Linked DNA regions of Saccharopolyspora erythraea NRRL 2338. The protein of the gene in region 1 interacts with the protein of each later gene in a pairwise test. Links are inferred from orthologs where the notes say so. Each region holds a gene or a part of one and is shown in the gene's direction. Other genes may lie near its edges.

Region 1 (4,397 bases):
CCCGGGCTTCGCCGGGCTGGAGGGCGAGGCCCGGGCGGCGCTGACGTTCCTGCCGCTGGACGCCGCGCTCGGCGAGCGGCTCGCCGCCGACCGCATCGGCCGCGTCGAGACGGCCGACAACGAGCCGCAGGGCGCGATCGGCCTGCTGGAGTTCCGCGACCTGGTGCGGGCACTCGACGACGGCGACTCCGTGGAGCGGGAGGAGTCCGGCGAGGCCGGGGAGGCCGGGGAGCAGGCGTAGCGCGGCGGACCTGGGGTTCTGACGTAGCGCGCAGGAGGAGTTCGGCGGATCGGGGAGTGCGGCGAGGCCAAGAGCGCGCGGATCGAGCGGCTCATCGTTTGGCGGACCCTCGACCGGAGACCCTGGGGCGGCGGTCGTCTGCCTGGCGGACGGCCGTCCCGTGGACCGCAGGCGGACTGGTGACGCGCTGGTGCGCCCGGAAAGAGAGGCCGTGAGTTTGTGCCCGCCGTGCGGTGGGTCGATCGGCCAGCGAATCGGGGGACACTCAAACGACGGGCCGGGGAGCGGCGGACCTTCGACTGGTTGACCTTCGACCGGAGGACCGTCGGACGGTGAGCTAGAGGCCGGGGTTCGGAGCCCATGGCCACAGGCACACCGGCCTGAGTGACGCGCCAGCCATGGAACGGACCGGTCCGGGTGGCTGTCCTGCTGGCGGGCACGTGCCCCGCCGCGCCGTCCGCCGCCGCGCCACCACCGCACGGCGCTACGCCCGCCCCGCCGCGCGTGCCCCGCCGCCCCGCCCCGCCGCGCCGGACACCGGGCGCCGGTGTCGGGCCCGCTGGTTAGTCTCGTGGGGTGACCAGCAACGACCCAGCCGACCCAGCCGACCGCGCCGAGTTCGACGACGCGGCGGTCGCCGGAATGACCAGCGAGGCCGAGGCCGGTGCGACGGCCGAGGGCGTCGAGGACGTGCCCGCCGGAGTGCGGGAGCGCTACGCCGATCTCGTCGAGCAGGTGCGCGCGCACCAGTTCCGGTACTACGTGCTGGACTCGCCGACGATCTCCGACGGCGAGTTCGACGAGCTGTTCACCGAGCTCCAGACGCTGGAGTCCGACCACCCCGCGCTGCGCGACCCGGACTCGCCGACGCAGGTGGTGGGCGGCACCTTCTCCACCGACTTCACCGCGGTGGACCACCTGGAGCGGATGCTCAGCCTCGACAACGCCTTCGACCCCGACGAGCTGCGCGCCTGGGTGGAGCGGGTCGAGCGCGAGGTCGGCTCCTCCGCGCACTACCTGTGCGAGCTGAAGATCGACGGCCTTGCCATCAACCTGCTCTACCGCGACGGCAAGCTCGAACGCGCGCTGACCAGGGGCGACGGACGCACCGGCGAGGACGTCACGCTCAACGTCCGCACCATGGACGACGTGCCCGACCAGCTGACCGGCACCGACGAGTACCCGGTGCCCGCGCTGGTGGAGATCCGCGGCGAGGTGTTCTTCCGGGTCGACGAGTTCGCCCAGCTCAACGCGTCGCTGGTGGAGGCGGGCAAGCCGCCGTTCGCCAACCCGCGCAACTCGGCCGCCGGCTCGCTGCGGCAGAAGGACCCGCGGGTGACCAAGAGCCGCCCGCTGCGGATGATCTGCCACGGCCTCGGCAAGCGCGAGGGCTTCGAGCCGAAGCAGCAGTCGGAGTCCTACGCCGCGCTCAGGGCGTGGGGCCTGCGGGTCTCCCCGCACACCAAGGTGCTGTCGACGGTGGACGAGGTGCTGGAGCACATCGACTACTGGGGCAAGCACCGCAACTCCGCCGAGCACGAGATCGACGGCGTCGTGGTCAAGGTCGACGAGGTGTCGTTGCAGCGCAGGCTCGGCGCCACCTCGCGCGCCCCGCGCTGGTCGATCGCCTACAAGTACCCGCCGGAGCAGGCCACCACCCGGCTGCTGGACATCCAGGTCGCCGTGGGCCGCACCGGCCGGGTCACCCCGTACGCGGTGATGGAGCCGGTCAAGGTCGCCGGCTCGACGGTCGCCAGGGCGACGCTGCACAACGCCGACCAGGTCCGCCACAAGGGCGTGCTGATCGGCGACCGGGTGGTCATCCGCAAGGCCGGTGACGTGATCCCCGAGGTCCTGGGCCCGGTCGTCGACGTCCGCGACGGCAGCGAGCGCGAGTTCGTCATGCCGACCGAGTGCCCCGACTGCGGCACGGCGCTGGCCCACCAGAAGGAGGGCGACGTCGACCTGCGCTGCCCGAACTCGCACAACTGCATCGGGCAGCGCCGCGAGCGCCTGTTCCAGCTCGCCGGGCGCAAGGCGTTCGACATCGAGGTGCTGGGCTACGAGGGCGTGTCGGCGCTGCTGTCGGCGGGCGTGGTCTTCGACGAGGGCGACCTCTTCGACCTCAACGAGGAGGCGCTGCTCAAGACCACGCTGTTCCGCACCGACGACGGCAGCCTGTCGGTCAACGGCGGCAAGCTGCTGGCCAACCTGGAGTCGGCGAAGCAGCAGCCGCTGTGGCGGGTGCTGGTGGCGCTGTCCATCCGGCACGTGGGCCCGATCGCGGCGCGGGTGCTGGCCCGCGAGTTCGGCTCGCTCGACCGCATCCAGGAGGCGTCGGAGGAGGAGCTGGCGGCGGGCGAGGGCGTCGGCCCGACGATCGCCACCGCCGTGCGCGAGTGGTTCGACGTCGACTGGCACCGCGAGATCGTGCGCAAGTGGAGCGAGGCCGGCGTCCGGATGGCCGACGAGCGCGACGAGTCGATCGAGCGCCACCTGACCGGCCTGTCGATCGTGGTCACCGGGTCGCTGGAGGGCTTCTCCCGCGACGAGGCCAAGGAGCTGATCATGGCGCGCGGTGGCCGGGCCGCCGGCTCGGTGTCGAAGAAGACCGCGTTCGTCGTCGTCGGCGAGTCGCCCGGCTCCAAGTACGACAAGGCGGTGCAGATGAAGGTGCCGGTCCTGGACGAGGACGGCTTCCGCGTCCTGCTGGAGCAGGGCCCGGAAGCGGCGGCCGAAGCGGCGCTGCCCGCCGAGTGAGGCCGCCGATGAGGACTTCCACGATCACGGTCCGCGCCGTCGGACCGGACGACTTCGAAGCGGTCGCCGACCTGACCGCTCGCGCCTACGTCGACGGCGGGCACCTGTCCGCCGACGACGGCTACGTGCGCAAGCTGCGCGACGTGGCCGACCGGGCGCGGCGCGCGGAGCTGCTGGTCGCCGTCGAGGGCGACCGGGTGCTCGGCTCGGTGACCCTGGCCAGGGGCGAGGGCGACTACGCCAACATCGCCAGGCGGGGCGAGATGGAGTTCCGGATGCTGGCCGTCGCGCCCGAGGCTTCGGGTCGCGGCGTCGGCCGGGCGCTGGTGCAGGCGGTGGTCGACCGGGCCCGCGTCGAGGGGCACGAGCGGATCGTGCTCACCAGCCAGGCGTCGATGACCGTCGCCCACGGGCTCTACGAGCGCTTCGGTTTCCGGCGGACGCCCGACCGCGACTGGGAGCCGGAACCCGGGCTGCACCTGATGGCCTACGTCCTCGACCTGGGCTGAGCCAGGCGCTCCGAAGCGGCGCGGGCCTGTGGCCGGGCTCCGCCGCCCGGCCTGCCGATAGGCCCGTGGCGGGACGCCGCCGCTCCGGGCGCCATTGGCCGCAACCACCAGGACCCCGGTGAGAGCTTCCGGGGACGGGGAACGAAACCGTCCAGGCCACGCGTGGAAGTCCCCGGACCCGGCGAGCCAACGCCTGACCGGCGCGGCGCGGACCTTCCCCGTGGCCAGGCACGGCGAGCTTGGCCGCCAGTGCGCAAGAGCCCACCCGCGGCCGGGTCCGGCGAGTCGACGCCCACCGCTAGGGAGCGAGAGCCGCCCGTGGCCGGGTCCGGCGAGTCAACGCCTCGCTGCCGGTGCGCGAGAGCCGCCCGTGGCCGGGTCCGGCGAGTCAACGCCTCGCTGCCGGTGCGCGAGAGCCGCCCGTGGCCGGGTCCGGCGAGTCAACGCCTCGCTGCCGGTGCGCGAGAGCCGCCCGTGGCCGGGTCCGGCGAGTCAACGCCTCGCTGCCGGTGCGCGAGAGCCGCCCGTGGCCGGGTCCGGCGAGTCAACGCCTCGCTGCCGGTGCGCAAGAGCCGCCCGCGGCCGGGCCCGGCGAGCCGACGGCCGCCGCCAGAGCGAGAACCGCGCCGACCGGAAGTCAGCCGTCGAGGACCACCGAGACGATGCCCGCCAGGTGGGCGAGCCTGGCCACCTCGGCGGCGCGGAACATCGGTCCGCCCGGCCGTCCGGCCAGCAGCACCCGGTCGGGCTTGCCGATCGGGGTGGCGGCCAGCTCGGTGCCGAGCTCCTGCCAGGTTTCGGGCACCCACGGCTCGTCGCCGTCGAGGATCGTCGCCCTGGGCAGCGGCAGCCACGGCAGCTCCAGGTAGCCCTCCTGCGGGGCCGAG
Region 2 (4,855 bases), 1.3 Mb from region 1 along the record:
GCCGCTGCTGCGCCCGGACGGCACGACCTACCCGGCGGGCAGCCTCGACCCCGAGGACGTCCGGTGGGACCCGCGCAGCGGCGAGGTCTGGTGGACCAGCGAGGGCGAGCGGCAGGAGGGGCTGGTCGACCCGTCGATCCGCAGCGCCGCCCTCGACGGTTCGGCCACCGGTGAGCTGCCGCTCCCGCCGAACCTGGCCATGCGTCCCGACAGCGGTCCGAAGCAGAACGAGGCGCTGGAGGGCCTGACCTTCGCCGCCGACGGGTCGCTGCTGGTCAGCGCCATGGAGGGGCCGCTGGTGCAGGACGGCGAGTCGCCGACGTTCGAGCACGGCGCCCTCAGCAGGCTCACCGCCCAGGACCGCTCCGGGGCCATCGTCGCGCAGGTCGCCTACCCGCTCGACAAGGTGTTCGCGCGGTCGCCGACCGGCGGGTTCGCCAACAACGGCGTCACGGCGATCCTGGCCGACGGCGACGACCCGTTCCGCTACCTGGTGATGGAGCGCTCGTTCGTCGACGGCGTCGGCAACTCCGTCCGGATCTACGAGGTCGACGCCCGCGGCGCCACCGACGTCCGGGACGTGGCCTCGCTGGCGGGCGCCGACGTGACGCCGGTGCGCAAGACCCCGCTGGCCGACCTGTCGGAGCTCGGGCTGAGCACCGTCGACAACGTCGAGGGCATGACCTGGGGTCCCGTGCTTCCCGGCGGCGAGCGCAGCCTGGTCCTCGTCAGCGACGACAACTTCTCCGCGCAGCAGACCACGCAGGTGATCGCCCTGGGCGTGAAGTGATCTCTGTTACCCTTGACACCGTGAGCAGCGCTCGACTTCTTGCGAGACCGCGTTGAACGTCCGCTGACGACGCTTCGACGCGGTGACCCCTCACGCCCGGTAGGGCTGGGGGGTTTCGCTTTTTCCGGGGACGGCACACTTAGAGGGCACGATCCGCGCGTTCGGGCGAGAAGGCAGGAAAGGTACGCACACCATGAGTGGCCAGGCAGAGGGCTCGACGAACACCGAAGAGGTCCCGCGGTTCCGGTACACCGCGCAGACCGCAGCCGAGATCGAGCAGCGCTGGCAGCGGCGCTGGGAGGAGCTCGGCACCTTCCACGCGCCCAACCCGGCCGGCTCGCTGAAGGGCGAGGTCAGCGACGAGAAGCTGTTCGTCCAGGACATGTTCCCGTACCCGTCGGGGTCGGGCCTGCACGTCGGGCACCCGCTGGGCTTCATCGGCACCGACGTCTACGCCCGCTTCAACCGGATGCTGGGCAAGAACGTGCTGCACACGATGGGCTTCGACTCGTTCGGCCTGCCCGCCGAGCAGTACGCGGTGCAGACCGGTACCCACCCGCGCACCACGACCGAGAAGAACATCGAGCGGTACCTGACCCAGATCCGCAGGCTGGGGCTGGGCCACGACGAGCGCCGCCGGGTCGCCACCACCGACATCCCGTTCTACCGCTGGACGCAGTGGATCTTCCTGCAGATCTTCCACTCCTGGTACGACACCGACGCCGACCGCGCGCGCCCGATCAGCGAGCTGGAGGCGCAGTTCGCCGCCGGTGAGCGCGCGACGCCCGACGGCCGCCCGTGGGCGGAGCTGTCGCGCACCGAGCAGCGCCGGATCATCGACTCGTACCGGCTGGTCTACCTGTCGGAGGCGCCGGTGAACTGGGCGCCGGGCCTGGGCACCGTGGTCGCCAACGAGGAGGTCACCGCCGACGGGCTGACCGAGCGCGGCAACTTCCCGGTGTTCCGCCGCAACCTCAAGCAGTGGATGATGCGGATCACCGCCTACGCCGACCGCCTGATCGACGACCTGGACCGGCTGGACTGGCCGGACAAGATCAAGACGATGCAGCGGAACTGGATCGGCCGCTCGCAGGGCGCCAACGTGGTGTTCCCGCTGGACGGCTCGGCGGGCAGCATCGAGGTCTTCACCACCCGGCCCGACACCCTGTTCGGCGTGACCTACCTGGTGCTGGCGCCGGAGCACCCGCTGGTCGACGAGCTGACCGCGGCGCAGTGGCCGCAGGACCCGGACCTGCGCTGGACCGGCGGCGCGGCCACGCCGGCCGAGGCGGTCGCGCAGTACCGCCGCGCGGCGTCGATGAAGTCGGACCTGGACCGCCAGGAGAACAAGGAGAAGACCGGCGTCTTCACCGGTGCCTGGGCCACCAACCCGGTCAACGGCGAGCAGGTGCCGGTGTTCATCGCCGACTACGTGCTGATGGGCTACGGCACCGGCGCGATCATGGCGGTGCCCGGCGAGGACCAGCGCGACTTCGACTTCGCCGAGGCGTTCGGCCTGCCGGTGGTGCGCACCGTGCAGCCCTCGGAGGGCTTCGAGGGCGGTGCATACAGCGGTGAGGGCCCGCGGATCAACTCCGCGAACCCCGACGTGGGCCTGGACCTCAACGGCATGCACCTGGACGAGGCCAAGAAGACCATCATCGAGTGGCTGGAGTCCCACAAGCACGGCTCGGGCACCGTCCAGTACAAGCTGCGCGACTGGCTGTTCGCGCGGCAGCGCTACTGGGGCGAGCCGTTCCCGGTCGTCTACGACTCCGACGGCATCCCGCTGGGGCTGCCGGAGTCGGAGCTGCCCGTGGTCCTGCCCGAGGTCGCCGACTACTCGCCGCGCACCTTCGACCCGGAGGACGCCGACAGCAGGCCGGAGCCGCCGCTGGCCAAGGCGACCGAGTGGGCCAACGTCGAGCTGGACCTTGGCGACGGCCTCAAGAACTACGAGCGCGACACCAACGTCATGCCCCAGTGGGCCGGTTCGTGCTGGTACCAGCTCCGCTACATCGACCCGGACAACGACCAGGCGTTCGTCGACCCGGCCAACGAGCGGTACTGGATGGGCAAGCGTCCGGAGCTGCACGGTCCGGACGACCCGGGCGGCCTGGACCTCTACATCGGTGGCGTCGAGCACGGCGTGCTGCACCTGCTGTACTCCCGCTTCTGGCACAAGGTCCTCTACGACCTGGGCCACGTGTCCTCGGAGGAGCCCTACCGGCGCCTGTACAACCAGGGCTACATCCAGGCCTACGCCTACACCGACTCGCGCGGCGTGTACGTCCCCGCCGAGGAGGTGGAGGAGCGCGACGGGAAGTTCTTCTTCCAGGGCGAGGAGGTCCGCCGCGAGTACGGGAAGATGGGCAAGAGCCTGAAGAACTCCGTCTCCCCGGACGAGATGGCCGACGCCTACGGCGCGGACACGCTGCGGCTGTACGAGATGGCCATGGGCCCGCTGGACGCTTCGCGGCCGTGGGCGACCAAGGACGTCGTCGGCTCGCACCGGTTCCTGCAGCGGCTGTGGCGCAACGTCGTCGACGAGAACACCGGCGAACTGCGCGTCACCGACGACGAGCCCGCGATCGAGGTGCTGCGCGCGCTGCACAAGACGATCGCCGGGGTCCGCGAGGACTACCGCGAGCTGCGGTTCAACACCGCGGTGGCCAAGCTGATCGAGCTGAACAACCTGCTGACCAAGGAGTACTCGGCGACGGGCGCGCCGCGTGCGGTGGTCGGGCCGCTGGTGCTGATGGTCGCTCCGCTGGCGCCGCACATGGCCGAGGAGCTGTGGTCGAAGCTGGGCCACGACGGGAGCCTGGCGCACGGTCCGTTCCCGGAGGCCGACGAGCAGTACCTGGTCGAGGACACCGTCGAGTACCCGATCCAGTTCAACGGCAAGGTCCGCTCGCGGATCGTCGTCCCGGCCTCCGCGGGCCAGGACGAGGTGAAGGCGGCGGCGCTGGCCGACGAGAAGGTGGTCGCGGCGCTGGACGGCCGCGAGCCGCGCAAGGTCATCGTGGTGCCGGGCCGGCTGGTCAACGTGGTCGGCTGAGCACGTGCCGCACAACGCCGGGTCATCCGCGGATGATCCGGCGTTTCCGTTCTTGAGCCCCGTTCGCGGTAGACAGGGTGACGACGCCGCTTGCCGCAGGGCGTGCGGCATCACATAGCGAGGTTACCGACGGGTAACTACGCTCGGCGGTGTCGACGCCTACCTTTGGAGGGCCCATGGACGTCCCGAAGACCCCGGCTTCCTTCGATCGCGCCGAACTCGCCGAACTGCTCGACGGGCGATGGGCGCAGGTGCGGACCCACGTGCGGCGGGCCCTGACCGGCGTCGACCTCTCCCCCGGCGACCACCTCGACACCGAGTCCCACCGCGCGCGGACGCTGGAGCAGCTGCACCTGCTGGTCGAGAGCGGGATCACCGGACTGGGCTTCCCGCTCTCGCACGGCGGCCAGGGCGACACCGGCGGCTCGGTCGTCTCGCTGGAGATGCTGTCCGGCAACCTGTCGCTGATGGTCAAGGCCGGTGTGCAGTGGGGCCTGTTCGGCGGCGCGGTCGTCGCGCTCGGCACCGACCGCCACCACGACCGCTACCTGGCCCGGATCATGGACCTGCAACTGCCGGGCTGCTTCGCGATGACCGAGACCGGCCACGGCTCCGACGTCCAGCGCCTGCGCACGACCGCCACCTACGACCCGGCGACCGAGGAGTTCGTCGTCCACACCCCGCACGAGGCGGCGCGCAAGGAGTACATCGGCAACGCCGCCCGCGACGGCCGGATGGCGGTGGTGTTCGCACAGCTGATCACCCGAGGCGACCGCCACGGCGTGCACGCGCTGCTGGTGCCGATCCGGGACGAGCGGGGAAACCCGCTGCCGGGCGTGCACATCGAGGACTGCGGCCGCAAGGCCGGTCTCAACGGCGTGGACAACGGGCGCCTCACCTTCGACCACGTGCGCGTCCCCCGCGAGGCGCTGCTCAACCGCTACGGCGACGTCGAACCGGACGGCACCTACGCCAGCCCGATCGCCAACGAGAGCAAGCGGTTC

What was found. The genes of interacting proteins can lie anywhere in the genome.
Region 2: the proteins of ligA (region 1) and leuS interact in binary tests that used the Escherichia coli proteins (3 or more experiments, as listed by UniProt). The link is inferred for Saccharopolyspora erythraea NRRL 2338 from one-to-one orthologs.

The regions. Positions count from the first base shown.
Region 1 is NC_009142.1:6,922,395-6,926,791, reverse strand. The notes cover bases 493-3,409. They hold ligA (NAD-dependent DNA ligase LigA), read left to right. Parts: upstream 493-817; coding sequence 818-3,001; downstream 3,002-3,409. Other genes in these bases: SACE_RS29645 (GNAT family N-acetyltransferase), read left to right, coding at 3,010-3,409. Also shown: SACE_RS29655 (hypothetical protein), read left to right, coding at 1-241; more of SACE_RS29645, read left to right, coding at 3,410-3,510; SACE_RS29640 (ACT domain-containing protein), read right to left, coding at 4,148-4,397. UniProt on the Escherichia coli protein: DNA ligase that catalyzes the formation of phosphodiester linkages between 5'-phosphoryl and 3'-hydroxyl groups in double-stranded DNA using NAD as a coenzyme and as the energy source for the reaction.
Region 2 is NC_009142.1:8,183,942-8,188,796, reverse strand. Bases 677-4,051 are described here. They hold leuS (leucine--tRNA ligase), read left to right. Parts: upstream 677-983; coding sequence 984-3,851; downstream 3,852-4,051. Other genes in these bases: SACE_RS35580 (acyl-CoA dehydrogenase family protein), read left to right, coding at 4,028-4,051; SACE_RS35590 (esterase-like activity of phytase family protein), read left to right, coding at 677-790. Outside these bases: more of SACE_RS35590, read left to right, coding at 1-676; more of SACE_RS35580, read left to right, coding at 4,052-4,855.